DNA from 4 places in the Photobacterium sp. HL06 genome. Region 4 is predicted to be linked to each of the others. Evidence: predicted binding sites of a transcription regulator. Region 4 holds the regulator's gene; each other region holds the start of a gene.

Region 1 (3,194 bases), 780 kb from region 4:
ATCGCTGATACCGTCATCGGAAATGGTCAGAAAATCACTAAAACGTTGCTTGTTGTTGGCAATAAGGTGGCTGGCTGACAAGGCCAGGCTATGTCCGAATCGAAACGTACGCGACAAGGTATAAGTGCTGGCAGGTGCAAAATCATTATCAAAATCAAGCATAAACTGTGGTGCACTACCGCGCCATTTATAGATACATTGGTCAACATCACCCACAGCCAACAGTTGGGTTTGCGGCCCCAGTAGCTGCTTGAGCAAGCGATACTGGGCAGTATTAATATCCTGAAACTCATCGACGACCACGAGTTTGCAGTGCTGATGGTAATGCTGCCGAATTGTGTCTGAGCCTTCCAGCATTTTTACCGACTCCACAAGCCAGTCGTCGAAGAACAACACCTTGTGCTCTTTGCGCAAGGTTTCAAACTGCTCAAACGCATCAATGATAAACAGATAGTCCTGGCTGACTTCCGACATCTGGAAGACTTCTCGCGGCGGCAACATATAGGCCTTTACCAGACCAATAAAACTCAGCAGCAACTCAATGGTCTTGGGATCCTTGATCATCTGCTGACGCTGATAGCTTTTCTCCTGCCCGGCAACCGCTCTCAGTACGGTTTTTACCAGGGATTTATCGCTCTCCCCGCTTTGATAATCAACTCGAAAACCTGTTTCCCTGAGAAATCCCGTTTGATTGAGCAACTTCAGGCAGAAACTATGAAAGGTATGAACCGGTACATTTTGCTCAATTCCCGTCGCCTGCAGCTTTTGCTGAAAATCACTGCGAATATCACGGTTGAACATCATCACCAACATTTCTTGGGCAGGTATATGGGCTAGTTTTTTTTCGATCAAGCCTACCAAGGTGGTGGTTTTACCTGTACCTGCGCCTGCTATACAGAGTGCATTACCTGTCTGATGGTTGATAAATGCTGTCTGCTCGGGTGTATAGCGCGTCATAGTGAGAGTTAACCTAGTCAAGCTGGAAAGGTAGGGATTTTGCCATAACTGGCCCCTCTTCGCTTAGCAAAATATCCAACAAGGTTCTGGATCGATGCTCAACTGACCAAATGGGCCAAATCAAATTGCGCAAACGTTTGCTTTATTTGCTGAAAGCTGTAATCGGTTCTGCTATTATCTGCCTCAGTTACAGACTAGGCCTGTGTTTTAAAGCCAAATAAGGCGTAGTCTGCATGGTTTTATCTTTGTCTCGACTTTTGAAATAGGAATTCACCATGAGCCTTGCTGATCAAGTTCTCGCTGTAAATGATGACCTCCCGATCCGTACCGACAAACCCGTTCACAGCGGCAAGGTACGTTCTGTGTACTGGTTGACTGAAGCCGACAGCCGCCGTCTGATCAAAGAAAAAGGCTATAACGTTAAACCTGATGCCCCGCTGGCCATTATGGTGATCAGTGATCGTATCTCTGCTTTCGACTGCATCTGGCATGGCGAAGGCGGTATGAAAGGGGTTCCAGGTAAAGGGGCTGCGCTCAATGCGATTTCTAACCACTGGTTTAAGCTATTCCGGGAAAACGGGCTGGCAGATAGCCACATCCTTGATATCCCCCACCCCTTTGTATGGATTGTGCAAAAAGCCAAACCGGTCAAAATCGAGGCGATTTGTCGCCAATACATTACTGGCTCAATGTGGCGTGCCTATGCCAATGGCGAGCGTGAATTCTGTGGTATTGACGTCGCCGAAGGCCTGGACAAAGATCAGAAGCTGCCCGAGCTATTGATCACCCCATCTACCAAAGGGATCCTGGAAGGTATTCCGGGTGTTCCGGCTGTCGATGATGTCAACATCACCCGCAAGAACATCGAAGATAACTATCAAGCTTTTAATTTCAGCTCTCCAGACGATATCGCGCGCTATGAAACGCTATTGAAAGAAGGGTTTGGTGTGATCAGCGAAGCACTCGCCAAGCTAGATCAAATTTTTGTCGATACCAAATTTGAATTTGGCTATGTGACCGATGCAGAAGGTAATGAAAAGCTGATCTATATGGATGAAGTTGGTACACCGGATTCATCACGTATCTGGGAAGGTGCAGCTTACCGTGAAGGTAAGATTGTCGAGAACTCTAAAGAAGACTTCCGTCAGCTACTACTCAACCACTTCCCTGACCCTGATATTTTGCTCAACAAAGACCGTATGGAAGAGCGTTCGGCACTGGCCCGTGACAATGCCCTACCTCAAGAGGTACTGATGCAGGTATCCAGAATCTATACCGGTATTGCTGAAAAAATTACAGGCAAGAAAATTACCCTAAGTGAGAACCCTAAAGCTGAGATCATTGATATTCTTCGTGATGAATATAATTTAATTGTCTAGCAAAATAATACTGTATAAATAGGCGGCATCATTGCTGCCTTTTTTCTATCAGCTTAATTTACCTATCTTGAAATTAAATCTTAATATTTAACTAAGTTCATATATTAATATCTAAGAATTATCCACTTTCTATCTGCTGACATGCACTTATTTGGTATATGGCAAAAAAATGCATTCTCTGATCACATATTTGCACAGCAGCTATTAACAATTTCATTACGCAGCCGACACAATGGTTATCATACCTATAAATACACGTGTGCTCGTTGAGGTCTCATCATATGAAGTTCAGCCATAAAGTTGTCGCCACATCATCCGCCATATTGCTGGCAGCATTAGCTTTGCTTTCTGCCAACCAATATTTCAATACCAAATCCCAAATCCAGTCTTTGGTAATGCAAAGCATCGATGAAATCGTATCGGGCATGAGTAATACCGTAAATGCCGAGATCAGCAGTCGTAAGGCCCTTGCCAGCTATGCCACCAGCCTGATAGAGCAAGACTTATCACTAGAAAATATCCAGACTGTCATTACCCAACCTATTATTAAGAATTCATTTTTGCTGACAGGCCTAGGGTTCGAAAAAGATGGAAGCTTTACCAGTAATGACCCAAGCTGGGATCCTGGTGCTAGTTGGAACCCGCGTGTACGTCCTTGGTACAAAGATGCAAAACAAGCCAGAGAGCTAATTATCACCGCGCCATACGCTGATTCAGCAACTCAGGAAATCCTAGTATCTATTGCTACTCCACTGTTTGAGCGGGGTGAATTTACCGGTGCTATATTCTTTGACGTTAGCCTTGGCGGCCTAGCCGAGCTCGTTAACCAGGTTTCACTGTTTGATGCTGGCTACCTGT
Region 2 (3,194 bases), 1.2 Mb from region 4:
AAGGGAATTCTTCACGACCGAAGTGGCCGTAGGCTGCAGTTTTCTGGTAGATAGGCTGTAGCAAATCAAGCATTTCGATCAGGCCGTATGGGCGTAGGTCGAAGTTCTGACGAACAGCATCAACAATGATGTCGTGGGAAACTTTTTCAGTGCCGAATGTTTCAACCATGATAGACGTTGGATCCGCAACACCGATTGCGTAAGAAAGCTGGATTTCACAACGCTCAGCAAGGCCAGCTGCGACGATGTTCTTAGCAACATAACGCGCTGCGTAAGCCGCAGAGCGGTCAACCTTTGATGGATCTTTACCAGAGAATGCACCACCGCCGTGACGCGCTGCGCCGCCGTAGGTATCAACGATGATTTTACGACCAGTCAGGCCACAGTCACCCATTGGGCCACCGATCACGAAACGGCCAGTTGGGTTAATAAAGAATTTAGTTTCTTTGTTCAACCACTCAGCAGGAAGTACCGGCTTGATGATTTCTTCCATCACGGCTTCCTGCAGTACTGGAAGCTCGATGGTGTCACAGTGCTGAGTAGAAAGAACAACCGCATCGATACCGACAATTTTACCTTGATCGTAAGCGAAAGTTACCTGGCTTTTCGCATCAGGACGTAGCCAAGGTAGGGTGCCGTTTTTACGGATCTTAGCTTGGCGCTCAACTAGGCGGTGAGCGTAAGTGACTGGTGCTGGCATCAAAACGTCAGTTTCGTTGGTTGCGTAACCAAACATGATGCCCTGATCGCCGGCACCTAGCTCGCGAGGATCTTCACGGTCAACACCCTGGTTGATGTCCGGAGACTGCTTGCCGATTGCGCTCAGTACGGCACAAGAGTTGGCATCAAAGCCCATGTCTGAGTGCACATAGCCGATTTCACGTACGGTTTGACGGGTAATTTCTTCGATATCAACCCAGGCAGAAGTGGTGATTTCACCGCCTACCATCACCATACCGGTTTTTACGTAAGTCTCACACGCAACACGTGCTTTTGGGTCTTGTTCCAGGATCGCATCCAAGACTGCGTCAGAAATCTGATCGGCAATTTTATCTGGATGACCTTCTGATACTGACTCAGAAGTAAACAGGTGCTTTGACATGCGTACACTCACTCTTATATGGATATAGGTTAATAACAAGGAGCTCTGAGATAAAGGTTTACATAAACAAAACGCATATGGATATACGTTTGAATGTATAGAGCTACCTCCGTCTAGACGTCTATAATACCCGCAACAGGTTTAAAATCAACACCGTGAATTATAAGGTGATAGATGAACCGCAAAAGCAATCGTTTACCTTTCAGGGTGTTAACATCGATTTGTGACGTTTTCGATTGGCCAGCTTATTGAAATAGGACTCATTTTCTTCAGGAAAACGTTTGCAGTCCGGGGCCAGACTTTGCGACAATACCCGCCCGCCGATTCCTGGTTAATTTACCGTACTTATAGATTGGTAAATAACCACAATACAACAGTCTACGAATTTCTGGAGCAGACATGTCTTCACGTAAAGAACTTGCCAATGCAATCCGTGCCCTGAGCATGGACGGTGTTCAACAAGCTAACTCTGGCCACCCTGGTGCACCTATGGGGATGGCAGATATCGCTGAAGTGCTGTGGCGTGGCCACATGAACCACAACCCACAAAACCCGCAGTGGGCTGATCGCGACCGTTTTATCCTGTCTAACGGCCACGGTTCAATGCTTATTTATTCTCTGCTTCACCTTACAGGTTATGACCTGTCTATTGACGATCTGAAGAATTTCCGTCAGCTACATTCAAAAACACCGGGCCACCCAGAGTATGGCTATGCGCCGGGCGTGGAAACAACAACCGGTCCACTAGGCCAGGGCATCACTAACGGTGTGGGCATGGCGATGGCTGAAAAAGCGCTTGCTGCCCAGTTCAACCGTGAAGGCCACGACATCGTTGACCACAACACTTATGTGTTTATGGGCGACGGCTGTCTGATGGAAGGTATCTCTCACGAAGCTTGTTCACTGGCTGGCACATTGGGCCTGGGCAAGCTAATTGCGTTCTGGGATGACAACGGTATTTCTATCGACGGTGAAGTTGAAGGCTGGTTCTCTGACGATACGCCTAAGCGTTTTGAATCATACGGCTGGCATGTTATTCCTGCTGTTGATGGCCACGATGCTGACGCTATCAACGCAGCAATCGAAGCGGCAAAAGCAGAAACAGGCAAACCAACCCTGATTTGTACTAAGACTGTTATCGGCTTTGGCTCTCCAAACAAAGCGGGTACGCATGACTGTCACGGTGCGCCATTGGGTGCTGAAGAGATTGCTGCAACTAAGGCTGCACTTGGCTGGGAACACGGTCCTTTCGACATCCCTGCGGATATCGCGGCGGAGTGGGATGCAAAAGAAGCGGGTGTAGCAAAAGAATCTGCATGGGATGAGAAATTCGCAGCATACGCAGCGGCTTACCCAGAACTTGCGGCAGAATTCAAGCGTCGTGTAAATGGCGAACTGCCTGCACAGTGGGAAGAGAAAGCAAACGCAATCATTGCTGATCTTCAAGCAAACCCTGCCAACATCGCATCACGTAAAGCATCACAAAACGCCCTAGAAGCGTTTGGTGCAATGCTTCCTGAGATCATGGGCGGCTCTGCTGACCTTGCGCCTTCTAACCTGACCATGTGGTCTGGTTCTAAGTCGCTAACCGCTGAAGACTTCGCGGGTAACTACATCCATTACGGTGTACGTGAATTCGGTATGACGGCGATCATGAACGGTATCGCCCTTCATGGTGGTTTTGTTCCTTACGGCGCGACATTCCTAATGTTCATGGAATACGCACGTAACGCAATGCGTATGGCGGCACTGATGAAAGTGCAGAACATCCAGGTCTATACCCACGACTCAATCGGCCTGGGCGAAGATGGTCCTACCCACCAGCCAGTAGAGCAAATCGCTTCACTACGTCTGACACCAAACATGAGCACATGGCGCCCATGTGACCAGGTTGAATCAGCAGTGGCTTGGAAATTCGCGATCGAGCGTAAAGACGGCCCGACATCGCTAATCTTCTCTCGCCAGAACTTAGCTCAGCAAGCGCGTAGCGAAGCACAGGTTGCTGATATCGCCAAGGGTGGTTACATCCTGAAAGATTGCGAAGGCAAGCCAGAGCTTATCCTTATCGCAACAGGTTCTGAAGTTGAACTGG
Region 3 (3,194 bases), 1.6 Mb from region 4:
ACTGCTCAGGATGATGGACTCCAATGTCATATTGCAAACTGAAAAGTACTGAATGCTATAACTACGCATTGAGCTTACTACCTCAGATCTGTGATAATACCCTCAATATTAATCAGGCAGTTGGTGTCGGTTTGTGCACCAGCGACCTCTGCTCAGCAAAGGATGATGAAAGATGAAAAAAATTGAAGCCGTTATTAAGCCATTCAAGCTTGATGATGTTCGTGAAGCTCTGGCGGAAGTCGGCATCACAGGTATGACGGTATCGGAAGTGAAAGGATTCGGCCGTCAGAAAGGCCACACTGAACTATATCGTGGCGCAGAATACATGGTGGATTTCCTGCCGAAAGTGAAGCTGGAAATTGTCGTGGCTGATGAAGTTGCTGAGCAATGCATTGATACCATTATTGAAACAGCGCAGACCGGCAAGATCGGTGACGGTAAGATCTTCATGTTCGATGTTGAGCGTGTAGTCCGTATCCGTACCGGCGAGGAAGACGAAGACGCGATTTAACAGCCTACACTTTGTGTAGGGGAAGCGAGTTACGCTGCGCTCAGAGTGCGCTTCGCTTCGGGAGGCGGGGAAGAGCGGCCCTATGGCCCTATGGCCCTTGGACCCAAAAACAAAAAGCGAGAGTTGTTTGGCTCTCGCTTTTTAGTTTCTACAATCTGTGACGCTTCCCGCTTCTAGCTAGCAACAGCCTGGCTGGTGTAACGCCCCGGCTTGTGGTTCATTGCCAGTACCAAATTCAACACGATTGCACCGAGTACTGATAGCACCAATATGGTTGGGCTTACCAGGAAGAATGACGCGGTCAGGATACAGATATCAATCCCCATTTGCAGCTTGCCCGCCGACAGGCCAAACTTTTCCTGTAGATACAAGACCAATACATTGAAGCCGCCGAGGCTAGTCTGGTGGCGGAATAAAATCAGCATGCCCAGCCCCATCAGGAGGCCACCAATGACGGCACAGTAAAGTGGCTCAAGGCGGCTGATTTCAAGTACATGATGAAGGTTATCGGTGATCATTGAGACTAAGCCGCCAGAAATAATACTGGTAATGGCAAAAGTCTTGCCCATTCTAAACCAGGCCATAAGGTAGAATGGGGTATTGAGTAGAAAATACAACTGGCCAAAAGAAAGATCGACAAACTGGCTCAGCAGCAGGGCAAGTCCGGTTGTACCGCCCGTCAGTAAGTCAGCTTGCTGGAGAAAGAAAACACCCTGGGAAACGATAAACGTACCGGTAAGGATAGCAATGATATTTTCTTTCAATGAATGATGATAACCGCTCAAAAGTACACTCCTTATATCTGAAGCGCGCAATGATAATGGGCCCCTCCCTGAAAATAAAATTGTCGCCATAAAGAGTAAAAACACAGCTGTAATCATTATTTTACGGTTTCGTAAAATAATAATTTCCAAATTCCCTTGTAATATGGATAGGCTGACTTAAAGCTAAGTGGTGATTAGTTTGTCAAGATGAAAACAATTCATGCTACCATCGAAAATAAACATGCAGAAATAACAATAAAAAGTTCTCTGGGGACTATCTGATTTAGATCAAATTCTGTAAAATACCGCGTTAGATGCTGGTATAACGAAAACGTTTGCGTCTAGGCAGGGCCTAGCTTCACGATTTTTTATTGTTTACCGAAAATTTGTGTTTACCACCAATTCACACAAGGATCTGAATATTTCAGGTGCTTCTGTGAATTAGTATGAGAACAATCTGAGTCAGGAGATACAGATGCTAAAACGCGACATGAATATTGCCGATTATGACGCAGAACTTTTTGCAGCCATTCAGGAAGAAACTGCGCGTCAGGAAGAGCACATCGAGTTAATTGCCTCTGAAAACTACACCAGCCCGCGTGTAATGGAAGCACAAGGTTCTCAGCTGACGAACAAGTATGCCGAAGGCTATCCAGGCAAGCGCTACTACGGCGGTTGTGAGTATGTCGATAAAGCTGAGCAGATGGCGATTGATCGTGCTTGCCAACTTTTTGGTGCCGAATATGCGAACGTTCAGCCGCACTCAGGCTCTCAAGCCAATAACGCGGTCTACATGGCACTACTGAATGCCGGTGATACAGTACTGGGCATGAGCCTGGCACACGGCGGCCACTTGACTCACGGTTCCCCGGTAAACTTCTCTGGTAAGCTTTACAACATCATTCCATATGGCATTGATGAAAGCGGCCAGATCGACTACGAAGAGATGGAAGCACTGGCGCTAGAGCACAAGCCGAAGATGATCATCGGTGGTTTTTCTGCTTATTCTCAGGTTGTTGACTGGAAACGCATGCGTGAGATTGCCGATAAAGTTGGCGCGTACTTCTTTGTTGATATGGCACACGTCGCTGGCCTGATTGCCGCTGGCGTTTACCCGAACCCAGTACCTCACGCCCATGTTGTGACCACAACGACGCACAAAACACTGGCAGGCCCACGTGGTGGTCTAATCCTGTCAAGCGAAGGCGAAGAGCTGTACAAGAAACTGAACTCAGCAGTATTCCCTGGCGGTCAGGGCGGTCCTCTGATGCATGTTATCGCAGCGAAAGCGGTAGCCTTCAAGGAAGCGATGGAGCCTGAGTTCAAAGCATACCAGGCACGTGTGGTTGAAAATGCCAAAGCTATGGTTGCAGAGTTCCTGGAGCGCGGATACAAGATCGTTTCTGGTGGTACTGAAAACCACCTGTTCCTGGTTGACCTGATCGACAAGGGCATCACGGGTAAAGAAGCTGATGCGGCACTGGGTGCGGCGAATATCACTGTGAACAAGAACAGTGTGCCAAATGATCCTCGCAGCCCATTTGTTACCTCTGGTATCCGTTTAGGTACGCCTGCGATCACCCGCCGTGGCTTCACGGTTGAAGATGCCAAGCAGCTTGCTGGCTGGATCTGTGATGTGCTGGACAACACCGACAAGCCGGAAGTGATTGAAGAAACTAAGGCTAAAGTACTAGAGATCTGTAAGCGTCTACCGGTTTACGCATAATCGAGTTTGGATACGCTTCGCTACTAGAAACTAGAAACTAGAAACTAGAAACTAGAAACTAGAAACTAGAAACTAGAAACTAGAAACTATCTTCCAGGAACCAGGAACCAGGAACCAGGAACCAGGAACCAGGAACCAGGAACCAGGAACCAGGATCTCGACTCTCGTTCCTTATTAACGGCACCTTTTTAAG
Region 4 (3,194 bases):
TAAGCCCTGCTTTTTTAAATTCTTTTTCATTTTCGGCATTTGCACGAAGGTGTAACTTGTCATTTACCACGAGTGCAAACATAGTTTCACCCGCGAAAATGCCAAAGCCACCAAACATTGAGCGAGACTTTACATTCTCGAAACAACTGAATAATCGTAATGATTCTTTAAGTACTGGTTTGTCCATGCTTCTTCTCGGTGAAATATTTCTTGGGTCACCTAACAACAGAGCGAGGATTTCAGATTAGCAAATTTCACAAAAAAGTTATGTCAGGATAATGTCAGGATTCATGACATGACTTTTTGCTAGATCCATCGGCGACCCCGCTACCATAAGAGACTTAGTTGTTGAAAAACTAACCACTTTTAGGCCGGAAGCTTTGCGTCCCACCCTTTCGGGAGGTTTGCCTTGTTCGTGACTTAATAAGCATATCCCATATAATATTTTTGAACTTGCTCCCACTTTTAAAAGTGTGATATTGCTTCAATAAATATGTCTATGTTTTTAGTGGCAAAAAATATATTTGCCTCAAAATCAATGCATCACAACCGTCATTTAAGACATAAAAAAACCGATAAGTAATATCGGTTTCTATGGGTTGCGACTTGGTTGATTAGGCGTTCAAGTCTTTGACTGACTTGCGAACAACCAGTTCTGGTGCCATCTCAAAAATACGGCGTTCATGTTCTTTATCTTTGACTCGTTCCATCAGGATCTCAATCGCCGTTTTGCCCAGGCGGCGCTTAGGCTGGTGAATCGTCGTCAGGGGCGGAGAGAAGTACGGTGCCAAGTCGATGTTGTCATAGCCAATAATTGAAATATCATCAGGAACGCGTATGCCTGCCTGCTCGAAAGTACTGATCAGCGCCATTGCCATAATATCGTTAAAGCAGAAAATTGCTGTCGGGCGCTCTTTCATTTCAATGAACTTATTGGCGGCGATAACCGCTGACTCACACTCGAAATCACCTTCAAGCAGCCAGTCTTCATTGACACTAAGCTGCGCTTCACCCATCGCTTTATAAAAGCCCTTCAGACGTTCTTGGCAGGTCGATTTGTCTGAGTGGCCTGACAGGCAACCAATTTTAGTGTGGCCGTGTTCGATAAAGTACTTGGTTGCAACGTAGCCGCCGAGCTCTGCATTATCCTGAATTTTATCCGTATGCGGGCTTTCCGGGCCCCAGTCCATGATCACCATTGGTAAGTCTTTCTTGCGCTCAAGGAGTTCAAGCAGCTTCTCGTCCAAGTCAGAACACATTACCAATAGGCCATCTACACGCTTTTCAGCGAGCATGCGTAGATAGTCACGTTGCTTATCTAGGTTACCTTCAGTATTGCATAGGATCAGGGTGTAGCCTTGGCCATAGCAATGCTCTTCAACCCCATGGACCACTTCGGCAAAGAATGGATTGGTAGACTTGGTTACCAGCATGCCGATGGTGCGGGTTGTGTTACATTTTAGGCTTCGCGCAACAGCACTTGGCGCGTAATTTAGTTCATCTACGGCCGCTAATACTTTTTTCTGTGTTGCTTCTGCAACAAAGCGTGTTTTGTTGATCACGTGAGAAACTGTTGTGGTTGATACACCAGCCATACGTGCAACATCTTTAATCGTTGCCATACTTATTCTTCTAATAATTTAAGATCAGAGGTCAGAGCCGACCATTTCATAATCACTTGTAATTGAAAGTACCAAACAGAGTAATTATCTGACTGTATCCAGATAATTGTTCTGTTTGGTACAGCGTACAAAAACGCCAAAAAGCCGCTTCAGTCACGAGCGGCCTTGTTCTCTCGTCTTTCCCGACGTTGCATTGTGTAATCGCTTGCGTTCACATTCTACTGAGTGTAGCGCACAGTGCAACGTTTCTGTATCCCAACCCTGTAATTCTTGATAGATATCAACAAACTCACCGCAATTTTACAACAATTTAGTGCATATGACGTGCAATCTGGTTCGATGATTTTGCTTTCTGGCAAGTAAAAAACCTCAGCTTTTGGGCTGAGGCTGTCCTGCTAAAATAGGATTAACTTATACTGCTTTTGATAACTCTGCAGACGAGATCGCAGGCATCACAACAGGATAGTTATCGGTTGGGTGCTCGCCGATGTGTACGGGCCAGCCATAGACTCGGCTGATCGTGTCTTTCTGTAATGCTTGTCGGGGGGGACCATCAGCCTGGATCTTACCTTCATTGATAATAACAAGGCGATCAGCATATTGAGCCGCTAGGTTCAGATCATGGATCACTACGATCACGGCAGCCCCCGATTGCGCAAGGCCTCGGGCGACTTGCAGAGTTCTATGCTGGTGGGCGAGATCGAGCGCCGAGGTCGGTTCGTCGAGCATCAGCATACACTGCTTGCCTGCCTGGCTTAACTGGGTAAGCACCCGTGCATAGTGCACCCGTTGCTTTTCACCGCCGGATAGGGAAGGGTAGAGCCGATTTTTGAGCGACAGCACATCAACAAGCTTCATTTTCTCAGTGGCGATTGTTTTGGTTTGCACATTGGGTATTTGCAGTGGCAGGCTACCGAGCTCTACCACTTCTTGTGCGGTAAAAGCAAAACTCAAATTGCTGTGCTGTGGCAATACACCTAAGTGCTTGGCAAGCTTTGCCTGCTTGAATTCATTACGTGCTTTACCGAAGAAGGACACTTCGCCGCCTGCATCGATTTCCCCACACAGTACCTTGAGCAACGTACTCTTACCGGCACCATTGGGGCCCAGAAGGGCGGTTAGTTCGCCGCTGGCAATGGTTAAGTTGAAGTTGCTCAGCAGTGTTTTTCCACCCAACGTCAGGTGCAGCCCTTTGGCTTCGATAGCAGCAGGCTTGTTCTTTTCTGTTGCAGTGTTCATGACATTCTTCCCTTTTGGTTTATAAGTAGGAAGATAAAGAATGGTGCGCCGAGAATAGCTGTGATGATCCCGACGGGTAATTCTGCCGGGGCGGCGACAACACGAGCCAGCATATCGGCGATGAGTAGGATTAACGCGCCAAGTAGTGCCGACAATGGCAGCAATGTTTTGTGATTCGGCCCGGTAAGCATTCTTCCTAGATGGGGAATAATTAGGCCGATAAAGCCAATGACACCGGTTAATGAGACCGTGACACCGACCCCCGCGGCACAGAGCAAAATAAGCAGCCTTTTCAACCGCTGAACATTTACGCCCATATGGCGAGCTTCGGCT

Evidence for each region. Region 4 encodes PurR, which represses purine synthesis genes. Its sites were predicted from a motif close to TNANGNAAACGTTTNCNTNA; they were not measured.
Region 1: a site for PurR is predicted at 1,083-1,102, ahead of AC51G0_RS11335 (phosphoribosylaminoimidazolesuccinocarboxamide synthase). Genes of this name have one in related genera too.
Region 2: a site for PurR is predicted at 1,286-1,305, ahead of metK (methionine adenosyltransferase). Genes of this name have one in related genera too.
Region 3: a site for PurR is predicted at 1,599-1,618, ahead of glyA (serine hydroxymethyltransferase). Genes of this name have one in related genera too.

Annotation. Positions count from the first base shown of each region.
Region 1 covers NZ_CM183914.1:2,460,290-2,463,483, forward strand. Annotated here, with positions in the region: gene AC51G0_RS11330 (ATP-dependent helicase) at 1-957, opposite strand, end outside; gene AC51G0_RS11335 (phosphoribosylaminoimidazolesuccinocarboxamide synthase) at 1,233-2,336, shown strand; gene AC51G0_RS11340 (methyl-accepting chemotaxis protein) at 2,618-3,194, shown strand, end outside.
Region 2 covers NZ_CM183914.1:514,858-518,051, forward strand. Annotated here, with positions in the region: gene metK (methionine adenosyltransferase) at 1-1,102, opposite strand, end outside; gene tkt (transketolase) at 1,502-3,194, shown strand, end outside.
Region 3 covers NZ_CM183914.1:3,310,732-3,313,925, reverse strand. Annotated here, with positions in the region: gene AC51G0_RS15020 (hypothetical protein) at 1-52, shown strand, start outside; gene glnB (nitrogen regulatory protein P-II) at 173-511, shown strand; gene AC51G0_RS15010 (YitT family protein) at 685-1,296, opposite strand; gene glyA (serine hydroxymethyltransferase) at 1,751-3,001, shown strand.
Region 4 covers NZ_CM183914.1:1,675,615-1,678,808, forward strand. Annotated here, with positions in the region: gene AC51G0_RS07960 (TfoX/Sxy family DNA transformation protein) at 1-187, opposite strand, end outside; cyclic di-GMP riboswitch class I at 315-419, opposite strand; gene purR (HTH-type transcriptional repressor PurR) at 615-1,622, opposite strand; gene AC51G0_RS07970 (heme ABC transporter ATP-binding protein) at 2,034-2,861, opposite strand; gene AC51G0_RS07975 (FecCD family ABC transporter permease) at 2,858-3,194, opposite strand, start outside.